Regions from separate parts of the Micromonospora sp. WMMA1998 genome, predicted to be linked through region 4. Evidence: riboswitches for the same ligand, from Rfam matches in the RefSeq annotation. Region 4 holds a riboswitch; each other region holds the start of a gene.
The links. Region 4 has a riboswitch for cyclic di-AMP ahead of O7600_RS21570 (hypothetical protein). Riboswitches for the same ligand answer to the same signal wherever they lie in the genome.
Positions count from the first base shown of each region.

Region 1: linked by a shared signal. The riboswitch ahead of O7600_RS10945 (hypothetical protein) and the one ahead of O7600_RS21570 (hypothetical protein) in region 4 are both predicted to bind cyclic di-AMP.
Region 2: linked by a shared signal. The riboswitch ahead of O7600_RS04745 (transglycosylase family protein) and the one ahead of O7600_RS21570 (hypothetical protein) in region 4 are both predicted to bind cyclic di-AMP.
Region 3: linked by a shared signal. The riboswitch ahead of O7600_RS19025 (NlpC/P60 family protein) and the one ahead of O7600_RS21570 (hypothetical protein) in region 4 are both predicted to bind cyclic di-AMP.

Region 1 is NZ_CP114911.1:2,507,889-2,511,414, reverse strand. It holds gene O7600_RS10950 (hypothetical protein) at 1-355, opposite strand, end outside; gene O7600_RS10945 (hypothetical protein) at 435-1,508, opposite strand; cyclic di-AMP (ydaO/yuaA leader) riboswitch at 1,513-1,643, opposite strand; gene O7600_RS10940 (cation diffusion facilitator family transporter) at 1,787-2,701, opposite strand; gene O7600_RS10935 (AAA family ATPase) at 2,778-3,526, opposite strand, start outside.
Region 2 is NZ_CP114911.1:1,132,270-1,135,795, forward strand. It holds gene O7600_RS04735 (M4 family metallopeptidase) at 1-382, shown strand, start outside; gene O7600_RS04740 (YbaB/EbfC family nucleoid-associated protein) at 449-895, opposite strand; gene O7600_RS04745 (transglycosylase family protein) at 1,067-1,687, opposite strand; cyclic di-AMP (ydaO/yuaA leader) riboswitch at 1,691-1,856, opposite strand; gene O7600_RS04750 (LLM class flavin-dependent oxidoreductase) at 2,073-3,526, shown strand, end outside.
Region 3 is NZ_CP114911.1:4,194,784-4,198,309, forward strand. It holds gene O7600_RS19020 (N-acetylmuramoyl-L-alanine amidase) at 1-1,205, opposite strand, end outside; cyclic di-AMP (ydaO/yuaA leader) riboswitch at 1,427-1,564, shown strand; gene O7600_RS19025 (NlpC/P60 family protein) at 1,578-2,612, shown strand; one part of gene O7600_RS19030 (IS5 family transposase) at 2,675-3,138, opposite strand; one part of gene O7600_RS19030 (IS5 family transposase) at 3,138-3,474, opposite strand.
Region 4 is NZ_CP114911.1:4,678,713-4,682,238, forward strand. It holds gene O7600_RS21560 (helix-turn-helix domain-containing protein) at 1-48, opposite strand, end outside; gene O7600_RS21565 (carbonic anhydrase) at 219-872, shown strand; gene O7600_RS21570 (hypothetical protein) at 931-1,956, opposite strand; cyclic di-AMP (ydaO/yuaA leader) riboswitch at 1,961-2,091, opposite strand; gene O7600_RS21575 (YibE/F family protein) at 2,246-3,526, opposite strand, start outside.

The DNA.
Region 1 (3,526 bases), 2.2 Mb from region 4:
CGGCCGCGCCGGCCAGCGCGCCGAGGTGCCGGACCCGGGGCGTCAGCAGGAGCAGCACCAGCCCGAGCATCACGGTGGTGAGCGCGAACTTCACCAGCACCCACCGCCACCGCAGCAGCCCCCACGGGGTGAGCAGCGCGCTGGCCACCCCGATCAGCCAGACCGCGACGCTCAGCGGCGCGAACAGCCAGGTGACCAGCAAGGCCGCGGCGGGGTAGACGACCTCCGGGTCGGCGCCGCGCAGCCCGGCCACGCCCAGCGCGAGCAGCCCCAGGTCGACGCCGAGCCAGCCGAGCGAGGTGACCAGGTGCGCGGTGAGCAGCGCCTTGCGTCCGCCGGGGGAGAGTCGTCTCATGCCACCGATCGTCGGCCGTCGCGCGGCCCACGTCGTGGGCCGCGCGACGACACCCGGGGTACGTCGGGGAGCGTAGTGCTCAGTAGACCGACAGGTGCACGTGGTTGGTGTGGTCGCTGGACGGGTCGCCGTTGCCGCCGCTGTACGACTTCCAGCCGCTGCTGGGCAGCCAGATCTGCTTGAACCAGATCACGTAGAGCACGGCGAGCGGGTCGGCGTTGCGCACGAAGTACGCGGCCAGGTTGTTGCCGTACGTCCTGTCGCCGCCGCTGGCCACCCCGCCGAAGCCGTTCTTCTGGGCGGCGAAGTCGCAGGCGCGTCCCTTCGGGTGCTCGCCGGAGCCGCTGGGCCGGTGGCAGGAGACGTACCGGGTGAAGCCGGCGGCCTTGGCCTGGTTGAGCGCGTGCAGGGTGCGCGGGGTGATGCAGCCGTCGGCCGGCGTCGGGTCGTTGACGCTGCACGACTCCGCCGGCCAGGAGCCGTCGGAGTTGCGCTTGGCCGGCGTCGCGTTCGCCGTCGAGGTGCCCCGGACGCCGCCGCTGCCGGCGGACGGCCGGTCGTTCGCCACCTCCAGCGCCCGCTCGGCCTGCTGCTTGCGCTTGGCCATCACCGTGACCTGCTTGCGCTGCTCCCGGATCTCGCCGTCGAGCGCCGCGCGGGTCCGGGTCGCCTCGTCCCGGGTGGTGATGAGGTCGCGTAGCGTCCGGTCCTCGTGCGCGGCGACCTGCTCCAGCGCGGCCGCCCGGTCCATGAAGCCCTCCGGGCTGCTGCTGCCGAGCAGGGCCGCGGCGGTGCCCATCCGGCCGGTGCGGTACGCCACCTCGGCGATCTCGCCGACCTTGGCGTCGCGTACGGCCAGCTCGGCGCCGACCGCGTCGAGTCGCTCGGTGAGCTGCTTCTGCCGGGCCACCGACCGGCTCAGCGCGGCCTTGGCCTCCAGCCAGCCCTTGCTGGCCGCGTCGAGTTGGGCGCGCAGTTCCGGCGTGCCGCCCTCGTCGTCGCCGCCGGGGGCGGCGAGCAGGCCGGTCGGGGCGGCTGACCACGTCGCCGCGGCGGGGGTGGCCGGCACGGTCACGACGCCGAGGGTCAGCATCGCGGCGAGCAGGGCCGCCATCCGGGCGGCCGTCCGTCGTACAGGTGCCACTGGGGGCATTCACATGTCCTTCCGTCAACCGCCGACCGGGTTAGCTGACGGGTTCGGGACGGAAGATCCCTACCGCTGACGCGGATGCACCCCACGTACGTGGTTCCCCGGCTCGCCCTGCGGGCGATTAGGCGACGGCCGCTCCACCGGCGCCGGGGTGGCACCCGCGGTGTGGCCGCGACCGAGCCTACCGGCGCTGCCCGGGGCCGGCTCCGTCGCCCGGAGCGGTGATCCCGGCAAAGCCGGCATTACGCCACAATAGCGGCCGAGATTTAAGTTTGCCCTAATTACCACTCGGTCGGGCCGCACGCTCCGGTCGACGCTCCGGGTTCGATCTGCAACGTGGCGTGATCGATCGAGAAGTCCTCGTGCAGGGCGGCGCGGGCGGCGGCCAGCACCGTGGCGACCTCGGCGCCGGGATCGGTGGTCAGGTGCGCCGAGGCCACCTCCATGCCCGAGGTGAGCGTCCAGACGTGCAGGTCGTGCACCTCCGCCACGCCCGGCACAGCGGCCAGCCGGTCGTGCACCGCGGTCACCTGGAGGTGTTCCGGCGCGGCCTGCACCAGGATGCGTACCGCCGCCCGGCCGAGCCGCCAGGTGCGGGGCAGGATGAACAGACCGATCGCCACGGCCACCAGCGGGTCGGCCCACCACCAGTCGGTGACCGCGATGACCAGCGCGGCGCCGATCACCCCGAGCGAGCCGAGCAGGTCGCCGAGCACCTCCAGGTACGCGCCGCGCAGGTTGATGCTCTCCTGCGCCCCGGCGCGCAGCAGCGCGAAGGCGCCGACATTGGCGAGCAGGCCGAGCACCGCCACCACGAGCATCGGGCCGGCCAGCACCTCCGGCGGGTCACCGAACCGGCGTACCGCCTCGACCAGGACGTAGACCGCGACCGCGCCGAGCAGCACCGCGTTCGCCAGCGCCGCGAGGACCTCCAGCCGGTAGAGGCCGAACGTGCGCTGCGGATCGGTGGTGGCGCGCCGGGTGGCGGTGATCGCGGCCAGCGCCATGCCGATGCCGAGCACGTCGGTGAACATGTGCCCGGCGTCGGAGAGCAGCGCCAGCGAACCGGTCGCGAAGGCGGCCACCGCCTCGACCAGCATGAGGGCGGTGAGCAGCGCGAACGCCGCCCAGAGCCGGCCCCGGTGACGGTGCGCCGCGTTGGTCACCGCACCGCTGTGGTCATGACCTGCGCCCACGCACACACCCTTCCCTCCCGCACCCCGGCCAGGCCTAATGTATGTTCACATCGCTATGTGTGCAAGTGAGGGTGGGTCACCCGGTCGGGTCGAGCGTGGTGAGGCGCTGGGTGGCCCGGGACAACGCGACGTAGAGCGTGCGCACCCCCGAGCCGGGGTCGGCCCGGATCTCGCTCGGCGCGACCAGCACCACGCCGTCGTACTCCATGCCCTTGGCCTGCAGGCTGGTCACCACCTGGAGCCGGCCGGCGCCGAGGCCGTCCAGCCAACCGGCCACCTCGTCCCGGCGCGGCACCGGCGTGATCACGCCGACGGTGCCCTCCACCTCGCCCAACAGGATCCGGGCCGCCTCGACGGTGCTCGCCGGCAGCTCGGCGGCGGGCACCGTGCGCTCGACCGGCGACACGCCGGTGGAACGCACCGCGTCGGGCAGCGTCAGGTCCGGATACAGCCGGCGGATCTCCGCCGCCGCCACCGCGAAGATCTCCGCCGAGTTCCGGTAGTTGGTGGTCAGCTCGTAGCGGTGCCGGCGGCGCCGCCCCAGCGCCTGGTCGCGGGCCCGGTCCAGCTCCTGCGGGTCGCCGGTCCAGGCGGTCTGCGCCGGGTCGCCGACCACCGTCCAGGACGCCAGCCGGCCCCGGCGCCCGATCATCCGCCACTGCATCGGCGAGACGTCCTGCGACTCGTCCACCACCACGTGGGCGTAGTCGCGGTAGTCCGCCGGACGCTCCCGGGCCGCCGCCCGGGCGGCGCGCTGCCGGTCGGCGTACGTGCTCAGCTCGCGCACGCCGCCGGCCAGCTGGTACGGGTCCCGCTTCGGCTTCG
Region 2 (3,526 bases), 2.9 Mb from region 4:
CGTCATCACCACGGACAGCGGCCAGGCCGCGCACGGCGGCTCGTACAAGGCGTGGCTCGACGGTTACGGCTCGTCGCACACCGACACCCTGAGCCAGTCGGTGACGATCCCGGCCGGATGCCGCGCGACGCTGAGCTTCTGGCTGCACATCGACAGCGCGGAGTCGACCACGACCACCGCGTACGACAAGCTCACCGTCAAGGCCGGCAGCACCACGCTGGCGACCTACTCGAACCTGAACAAGGCCACCGGCTACGTGCAGCGGTCCTTCGACGTCTCGTCGCTGGCCGGCACCACGGCGACCATCTCGTTCAGCGGCGTGGAGGACAGCTCCCTGCAGACGTCCTTCGTCGTCGACGACACCGCGGTCACCCTGAGCTGACCGTAGGGCGAGCGGCCGGTCGTCGTCCTCCGGGCGGCCGGCCGCTTCGTCGCGTCGGCAGGTCGGTCAGGCCGGGCGGCCGGCCCGGGACGCGCCGCGGTCGCGCGGGATCCGCGCGGCCACCTCGTGCATCGCGCGGCTGAACAGCTCCGCCTGGTCGGGCAGGCCGCCGAGTCGGGCCGCCAGGGCGTCGGCGTCGGCCCGGGCCGAGTCGCTGACCCGGGCGTCCAGCTCGGCCAGCGCGGCGTTGACGGCGGCGACGACGTGTCCGCAGAGGACCTCCAGCGGCTCGCCGGCCAGGTCCGGGTCGACGGCGACCGAGTCCAGTCGGCCACCCTGGACGGCGACTGCCCGCACGCGGCCGTCGGCCGCGGCGCCCTCGGCCCGGAGCAACTCGCCCGGCTCGCCGTCGGGGTGCACGCCGGCCCGGGACCGCATCGCCGCGAGCGCCTGCTGCGTCCGGCTCAGGAGCTCGTCGAGGCTCGCGGCGGCCGAGAACGGGTCGATGGTCATATCCGCGCTTTCTTCACGTCTTAGCCGAGCATCGTGACCATAGCAACCGGCACCGACGGAGCACGGTCACCGGCCGGCCCCGCCCGCAAGCGAGCAGGTCGGGTGCCGCGCGTCCGGCGTGTCGCGCGACCGCGAACGCCCGGCCGGAGCCCCGGCCGGGCGTTCGTCGGTTCAGCGCAGTCGCAGTCGCTGACCCGGGAAGATCAGGCCCGGATCCTCGCCGACGACGGCGCGGTTGCGCTCGTGCAGCGCCCGCCAACCCCCGGCAACGTGCGCCGCGACGGCGATGCCGGAGAGCGTGTCGCCGGAGCGCACCCGGTAGGTGCCGGCGCCGCCCCGCCCGGCCGCTCGGTCCACGGTGGACCTCGTCGTGGGCCGGTCGGTGGCCTTGCGCGGCGCGGGACGATCCGCCTTCCGCGGCGCGGGACGGTCGGCCGCCTTCTTCGGGGACGAGCCGGATCCGCCCTTGCGGCCACAGACCGGCCAGGCGCCGATGCCCTGCCCGTCCAGGACCCGCTCGGCGACGGCGATCTGCTCCGACCGGCTGGCCAGGTCCGCCCGGGCGGCGTACCTCTTCCCGCCGTGGCCGTTCCAGGTGCCGCGCGAGAACTGGAGCCCGCCGTAGTAGCCGTTGCCGGTGTTGATGTGCCAGTTGCCGCCGGACTCGCACCGCGCGACGGCGTCCCAGTTGACGCCGGAGGCGTTCGCCGGGACGGCCGGAGCGAACAGGACCGCGGCGCCGGCCAGAACCACACCGACGGCGGTACGACGGGCTGCGTATGCAGTTGCCATGGGGATTCCTCCACGCCGACGAGGTGAGCTGTCGGGTTCGGGCCGAGGAGCCCGGCCGCCGCTGGCGGCTTCACCCCGAGGTGACGTGCACCGAGGAACGTTGGGTCCCCCGCTCCCGCCGAGGTTCGGTTACCGCCGGGCCGGCGGCGGGATTAGGCGTTACCGGCCCGTGGCGTCCACGACTGCGGACGCCACCGACGCTAGGGACGATTTCGGACGATCGCCCACTTCTTGGGATGTTCATCACCCAGGCGGGCGACCGCACACGCGGCACACGACGACGTGGTAGCGGGACGTCCGGGCCGGATCCGGACGCCCCGCCCGGCCGCCCCGGCCCCGGGCTACCGTGGGCGGGACCGGCAAGATCGCACGAGGAGCGGCACGGATGACCGAGTACGGAGACGAGCTGGCCTTCGGCGGCTTCCTCACCCCCACCGCCGGACGGCCCGACCAGGTGGTGGCCCTCGCCTCGCTCTGCGAACAGGTCGGGCTGGACCTGGTCACCTTCCAGGACCACCCCTACCAGCCGGGTTTCCTGGACACCTGGACGCTGATGTCGTACGTGGCCGCCGCCACCGACCGGATCGGACTCGCCGGCAACGTGCTCAACCTGCCGCTGCGCCAACCGGTGGTGCTCGCCCGCAGCGTGGCCAGCCTGGACCTGCTCACCGGCGGCCGGGTCGAGCTGGGGCTGGGCGCGGGCGCGTTCTGGGACGCGATCGAGGCGGCCGGCGGGCGGCGGCTCTCCCCGGGCGCGGCGGTCGACGCGCTCGACGAGGCGATCCAGGTCATCCGGGAGGTCTGGGGCGCCGACCGACGCGGGATGATCCGCGTCGCCGGAGAGCACTACCGGGTGGTCGGCGCGAAGCGCGGACCGGCGCCGGCCCATCCGGTGGGCATCTGGGTGGGCGCGTACAAGCCGCGCATGCTGCGCCTGGTCGGTCGCGCCGCGGACGGCTGGCTGCCGTCACTGGCCTACCTGCCGAAGGGGCCCGACGAGCTGCCCGCGCTCAACGCGCTGGTCGACGAGGGCGCGCGGGCCGCCGGGCGGGACCCCGGCGAGATCCGCCGGATGCTCAACGTGACCGGCAGTTTCACCCGCTCGTCCACGGGGTTCCTGGCCGGGCCGCCGCAGCGGTGGGTGGAGGACCTGGCCGGGCTCACCCTGGAGCACGGCATCACCACCTTCGTCCTGGGCAGCGACGAGCCGCGCGCCATCCAGCTCTTCGCCCAGGAGGTGGCGCCGGCGGTCCGGGAGCTGGTCGCGGCCGAGCGCACCACGCCGGGCAGCGGCGCCCGCGCCGTCGCGCGGGAGCAGGCCGCCGGCGGCGTTCCGACCACCCTCGCGGTCACCCCCACGCCCGACCCGGGGGTACGCCTGAGCGCGCGCCGCCTCTGGGACGAGTCGACCCGTCCGACCGCCCCGCCGGCGCCGGCCGGGCACGTCTACCCGGCCCACGCGCAGGCCGCGGGGCAACATCTGGTGGACGTGCACGACCACCTGCGCCGGGAGCTGGCCCAGGTGCGGGACCTGCTGGAACAGGTCACGCGGGGCGCGGTCTCGCCGGGCGGCGCGCGGGCCGCGCTGAACGAGATGACCCTGCGGCAGAACAACTGGACGCTGGGCGCGTACTGCGCGGCGTACTGCACCGTGGTGACCCAGCACCACGGCCTGGAGGACGCCTCGGTCTTCCCGCACCTGCGCCGCGCCGACGCCGGGCTGGCGGCGGTGCTGGACCGGCTGGAGGAGGAGCACGTGGTGATCCACGGCGTGGTGGAGAGCGTCGACCGGGCGCTGGTGGAGCTGATCGGCCGGCCGGGTGACTTCAGCGGGCTCCA
Region 3 (3,526 bases), 480 kb from region 4:
ATGTGCTGCCGGTCCAGCGGGATGCCGAACTTCAGCGCGAGGTGGCGGACCAGCTTGGCCGAGGCCCGGTACATCGCCTCGGTGTACCAGGTGCCCTGGCCGGCGAAGCCCTCGTGCTCCAGGCCGATGGACTTGGCGTTGACGTACCAGTTGCCGGCGTGCCAGCCCACGTCCTTGGCCTTGATGTGCTGGGCGACGTAGCCGTCCACCGAGCGCAGCGTGTAGTGCCAGCCCAGGTAGTCGGCCCGCTTGACCAGGTCGACGCTGGGGGCGAAGTAGCCCTCGGTGTCGTGGATGACGATGTATTCGATCTTCTGCTGCTTCGGCCGGTTGCCCAGGTCGTGGTTGCCGTAGTCACCCGGGTCGGCGCTGAGCTGCTCGTACGGGGCGGGGATCCACTCGCAGGCCAGCCGGACCGGGCACTCCACGCCGTCCGGCCGCTGCGCGTGGCGCAGGCCGAGCCGGGCCAGCCGGGACCGGTCCGGGCGCGCGGTGGTGGCGGCCAGCGTGACCCGCTGCCCGTCGTCGGTGGTCCGGGTCGCGCCCTGGCCGAGTTGGTCGTAGACCTCGTCGGCGAAGGCCGCCGCCGCGTCGGCGGTGTCCGCGCCGGAGTAGCGGGCGACCGCGCCGTACCAGGCCGCCGCGTCGGTGCCGGCGCCGACCGGCCCGCCCAGGGCCTTCTGGTACGACGCGAGCAGCGCCGCGCCGCCGCGGATGTTCGCCGCCGGGTCGGTGCGCAGCGTCTGCGCGTCGAGCCCGGTGAGCGTCGCGGCGGCGTCGATCGTCTGCAGCGAGGCGGGGGGCAGCGGGGTCTCCCGGGCCGGCGCGGCGGCGGTGGCCGGGTCGAGGGTGAGCGGGCGGGAGTCGTCGCCGCGCGGGTCCTCGTCCTCGTCGACGTGGGCGCTGCCCGGGGTGGCGAGGACGTGCGCGGCGTCGGTCAGGTGCATCGGGCCGTAGCCGCCGCTGGTGCTGGGTTGGCCGGGGTGGGTGTCCCAGCGGGACTCGAGATAGGAGACGCCGAGCAGCACGTTCGGCGGCACGCCGTACTCGGTGGCCGCGGCGGCGTACTGCCGCTGCCTGTCGGTGGCGGGTCCGGCCGTCTCCGGCGCGGCGGTCACCGGGCCGGTGACGGCCAGCGCGGTGGCGGTCGCCACGGCGGCGGCCAGCAGTATCCGTCCGCCCGACGGTGGGGTGGAGAGGTGCATCGAACCTCCTGGACAGGGATGGGGGTCACTGCGTTCCCACCCTCACTCCGCACACCCGCGAGGGTCAATACCTTTCCAGCAGGTAATCCTTGATGAAAGAAAACTTCATCCCCGGCTTCGGTACGGAGTGTCACGGCGTCCCGAGTTGCGGATCGATAACGACGGCTCCTACTCTGGTCAATCGTCGGCCGCCAGTCTCACCGTCCAACCCGGTCGGTGACGGTCCGACACCGCCGAGTCGCCCACGGGCGAGCCGGGGAACCAGGTACCTGGGGTGAATCCGCAGCTCCGCTGCGGTAGGGCGGCTCCCTTCCCGCCCGAATCCGTCAGCTAACCCGGTAGGCGGTCAGGAAGAAGGAGTACGGACGCCCGGTGGCACTCCATGCCCCGCGGCCGTCGTCGAGCCGGTCGGTCGACCGGCACGTCGTCGCGCCGCGTTCCCGCTGGTCCCGCTTCACCACCGCCCTCGCCGCCCTGGTCGGCACCGCCGTCGTCCTGACCGGCGGCGCCACGGCGGCCCACGCCGAACCCTCGGTCGCCGAGATCGAGGCCCAGATCGACCGCGACTGGAACAAGCTCGAACCGGTCATCGAACAGGTCAACGCCGTACGCGAGCAGCTCGCGGTGCGGCGCAAGCAGGCCGACGCGCTCGGCCGGCAGATCGCCCCGCTCCAGGCGCGGGTGGACGCGGCGTTGGGCCAGGTCGGCGGGCTCGCCGCCGACGCGTACAAGGGCGACAACCTCTCCACCGTCAACGCCCTGCTGGGCAGTCGCTCGCCGGGCGACCTGGTCAGCGGCCTGGAACTGCTCGACCGCTTCGCGCACCACCAGCAGGAGCAGGTGCGTACCGTCGCCGCGCTGCGCGACGAGCTGGCCGCCAAGAAGCGGCCGCTGGACCAGATGGTCGCCGACCTGAGTCGGACCGAGGCGCAGCTCGCCGCGAAGAAGAAGCAGATCGACGGCGAGATCGCCCGGCTGCAGAAGCTACGTCTGAAGGTCTACGGCAACGGCGGCGGCGGCCCGCTGCGCCCGGCGCCCTGCCCGTCCGGCTACCCCGGCGGCGCCGCCGGGGTCGCGGTCAAGTTCGCCTGCGCCCAGATCGGCAAGATCTACGTCTGGGGGGCGGCCGGCCCGGACCACTTCGACTGCTCCGGCCTGACCATGGCCGCGTGGGCGAAGGCCGGGGTCTCGCTGCCGCACAACGCCCGCCAGCAGCACGACGTGACGAAGCGGGTCAGCCGGGCCGAGCTGCGCGCCGGTGACCTGGTCTTCTACTACGGCGACCTGCACCACGTGGGCATGTACGTGGGCGACGGCTGGGTGGTGCACGCCTCCCAGTCCGGCAAGCCGATCACCATGAAGCGCGTCGACGACGGCGACATCAACAGCTACGGCCGCCCCGCCTGAGGTGTAAGGAAGGGCCCCCTCTTAACGCATTCTGCATAGGAGGGGGCCCCTCTTAAGAACTCCTAACTCTGGGTGCGTTGGAGTTGGCGCCAGCAGATGAGGGAGCAGGCGAGGCTGAGGAATGCCTGGTGGATGTCGTCGCGGATTTCCCAGCGGATGCGTAGGCGGCGGAACCAGTGCAGCCAGGCGATGGTGCGTTCGACGACCCACCGTTGGGTTCCCAGGCCGGAGCCGTGAGGTGTGCCGCGCCGGGCGATGACGGGGGTGACGCCGCGGGCGCGCACTTGTTGGCGGTGGCTGTCGTAGTCGTAGCCCCGATCGGCGTAGAGCCGGTCGGGGCGCCGCCGTGGTGGGCCAGGCTTGCCGCCGATCGCGGGGATGGCATCGAGCAGGGCGGTGGTCTGGGTGGAGTCGTGTCGGTTGCCGCCGGTCAGCGTGACCGCGAGGGGGATTCCGCCGGCGTCGGTGATGACGTGGTGCTTCGAGCCAGGCTTGCGGCGGTCGACCGGGCTCGGACCGGTTTTGGGCCGCCCTTGAGCGCCCGGATGTGGGAGCCGTCGATCACCGCCCTGGACATGTCCAACTGGCCCGCGCCGCGCAGTCTGGCCAGCAGCACCTCATGCAGCCGCTGCCACACCCCGGCGTCATTCCAGTCCCGCAACCTGCGCCAGCAGGTCATCCCCGACCCGAACCCGAGTTCCTGGGGCAGGTACTCCCACGGAATCGCGGTGTAGAGCACGAACAAGATCCCGCACAGCACCTTGCGGTCATCCAGCGGCTTACGCCCTGGGTACCGACTCCGCCGCGGAGGGCGGGGTGGCAGCAGCGGTGCGATCTCGGCCCACAACTCATCCGAGACCATCCACGGCGGCTGCTCACCCCTCCTCACGTTCAGACGAAACGACCCTCACGTC
Region 4 (3,526 bases):
GTTCTTGCGGCTCCCGTCCTCGGCCGGTGTGGTCGCCATGGTGGTCATCGTATGACTCCTTCCGTCGGCGCCCCGACCCGGCGCGATCCGCGACGGTGACGTATGAAATGCGTATCACGAAATCTTGACGTGCCATGGGTCGCGTGTGACGGTGGGTCGCGGGGCCGACACCGCCGCCGGCCGGCCTGACGGCTCCGCGCGAGGACGAGGTGAGCAGCATGATCCCGACCACCCCCGATGAGGCACTCGCCGAACTGCGTGCCGGTAACCACCGGTTCGTCACCGGTGTGCCCCAGCACCCGAACCAGGACGCCGGGCACCGGGCGGCGGTCGCCGACGGCCAGCATCCGTTCGCGGTGATCGTCGGGTGCTCCGACTCGCGACTCGCCGCCGAGATCATCTTCGACCGCGGCCTCGGTGACCTCTTCGTGGTGCGCACGGCCGGCCACACCGCCGGCCCGGAGGTGCTGGGCAGCGTGGAGTACGCCGTCACCGTGCTCGGCACGCCGCTCGTGGTGGTGCTCGGCCACGACTCGTGCGGCGCGGTCCAGGCGGCCCGTGAGGCGGTCCGCACCGGCTCCGCCCCGGCCGGGCACCTGGGCGCGGTGGTGGACGCCGTCTCACCCAGCCTGCTCCGGGCCGGCCGGCAGGGAGTCGAGGACCTCGACGGCATCATCGACGTGCACATCGCCCAGACGGTGGAGACCCTGCTGGCCCGCTCCTCGGTGCTCGCCGCGAAGGTGGCCGGCGGGGCCTGCGCGGTGGTCGGCATGTCGTACCGGCTCAGTGGCGGCGAGGTCCGGACGGTGGCGCAGTCCCCGGCCCCGCTGCCGGCGCCGGCCGCGTCGGCGGACGCGGCGCTCGCCGGCTGACCGGGAACGGATACGATAGGGGCCGCCCGTGGGCGGCCCCTATCGTCGTACGCGCGCGTCAGAGCAGCGACATGTGCACGTGATCGGTGTGGTTGGAGGGCCCGCTGTAGGAACTCCAGCCGGTCGCCGGGAACCAGATCTGCCGGTTCCAGATCACGTAGTAGATGCCCAGCCGGTCGGCGTTGCGGATGAGGAAGGCGGCCACCTCGTTGCCGTACCGGCGGGTGTCGTTGTTGTGCCACGGTGCGAAGCCGCTGTTCTGCAACGACCAGTCGCACGCCTTGCCCTTGGGGTGCTCCCACGGCCCGCCGGGGCGGTAGCAGCCCACGAAGCGGTTGAACCCGGCGCGCTTGACCTCCTTGTACGCGTGCAGGGTGCGCGGCGTGACGCAGCCCGAGGTGGTCGGGTCGTTCTCGCTGCACGACTCCGACTTCCACCCGCCGTCGGCGGTGCGGCCGGGGCCGATCTCGGCAACCTTCGAGGTGGCCGAGACCAGGCCACCGGTGAAGTCCAGCCCGCCGACCAGCTTCAGCGCCTTCTGCGCCTCGGCCTTCTCGCGGGCCATCGCGTTCGCCTGCTTCTCCTGCTCCCGCACCTCGGCGTCGAGCGCGATCTTGGCCCGCTCGGCGCGGCCCTTCACCTCGTTGATGGCGGCGAGTCGCTGCGCGTTGAACAGGTTCAGCTCGTCGAGGGCGCTGGCCCGGCGCACGAACGAGTCGGGGGAGTCGCTCTCCAGCAGCATCGCCATGGCGCCGACGCGACCGGTCCGGTAGGACTGTGCCGCGATCTCGCTCACCTGCGGGCTGAGCGCGTCGAGCTGGTTCTGCGCCGCCTTCACCTCCAGCGCGAGCTGGAGCTGCCGCTTGCGGGACGTGTCCAACTTCGACTTGGCCTGGAGGTAGGCGCGGTTGGCGGCGGTGACGGCCTCGCTGATCAGCGGTGGGTCGTCGTCCTCCGAGTGGCCCGAGGGGTTCGGGGCGGCGGTGCCGGGGGCCGCCGAGGCCGGCGTCGGCCCGGCCAGCACGGCGAGAGCGGCGAGCACGGCCACCACGGGTGTCAGCCAGCGGCGCAGGGGTGCCGTCACAGTGTTCCCTTCCGTCGACCGCCGACCGGGTTAGCTGACGGGTTCGGGACGGAAGTGGTCCCTACCGCTGGCGCGGATTCACCCCATGTACCTGGTTCCCCGGCTCGCCCGGAGGCGATTGGGCGGCGGCACCGCAGGCGCCGGTGCGCGCCTTCGGCGGTGACCGGCAGCGAGGTTACCCGAGACCACTCCCGGGGATCTACGTCCGGAAGCCGACCAATCGCGAGAATTCGCCACCGCCCAGCGTGACCAGCATCGCGTTTGGAATCGGCCGTCACGCTGCGGAGTGTCACCATGCGGCCTCCGTGCTCCTGCCCCCGCCGGACCGCCCCTCGCCGAGCGCCTCCCACGCGTCCTCCCGGGGCGACGGCGGCCGGGGCGTCGCGGGTCCGGCGGCCCGCGCGGCGCGGCCGGCGGTGGTCACGACCGCGGCCAGCGCGGTGGTCAGCGGTACGGCGGCGATCAGGCCGAGCGTGGCCACCGCGCTGCGGACGATCTCCTGGGCGAGGAACTCGCTGGTGAGCAGCTGACCCACCGGGCGGGAGTCGGCGACCAGCAGGAGCAGCAGCGGCAGCGAGGCGCCCGCGTACGCCAGCACGATGGTGTTGACGGTGGACGCGATGTGCGCCCGGCCCACCCGGGTGGCCGCCCGGTAGAGCTGTCGTCGGGACAGCCCCGGGTTGGCGTGCGCCAGCTCGGTGACGGTGGCCGCCTGGGTGACGGTGACGTCGTCCAGCACGCCGAGCGAGCCGATGATGATGCCGGCCAGCAGCAGTCCGTGCAGGTCCACGTCACCCTGGAACATCGACAGCGTGGTGGCGTCCTCACTGCCGAAGCCGGTCAGGTGGGTGGCGGCGGTGGCTGCCGTGCCCAGCACTCCGGTGATCACCAGGCTGCCGAGCGTGCCGAGCACCGCCACCGACGTCTGCGCGGTGATCCCGTGGGTCAGGTAGAGCACCACGAACATGATCAGTGCGGCGCCGACGATCGCCACCAGCAGCGGCGACTGCCCGGCGCCGATGCCGGGGAGCACGAAACCGAGCAGGATGGCGAAGCTGGCCACCAGCCCGCCGAGCGCGGCCAGCCCGCGCCAGCGGCCGAACGCCACGATCGCGGCGGCGAAGAGCGCCACCAGCCAGATCAGCGGCGTACCGCGCTGGTGCTCGGCGATGTTGTAGGTCTTCACCGACGGGTCGGCCGGGTCGACCAGCTCGACCAGGACCACCTCGTCACCGACCGAGACCCGGGGAGCGCCGGGTCCGGTGGGGACCGGCGTCTCGACCTGCCGGCCCGCGTCCGGCCCCTGCTCGGCGGCGACGGTCACGGTGCCGCAGGGGCCGCCGGTGTCGCCCTCGGGCGACTCGGGCGTCGGCGGGCAGGGCTCGGTCACCACCCGGGTCACCGTGCCGTGGTAGCGCGGCACGTCCGCGCCGCCGTCCACCGGGTCGCGGTCCGCCCGGGGCCAGAGCAGCAGCGCCGCGATCACGGTGAGCACGAAGAGCGGCACCACGGTGGCGATCAGGAGCCGGCGTACGCCCGGCGGCGCGGCGGCTGCGGGACGGGTGTGATC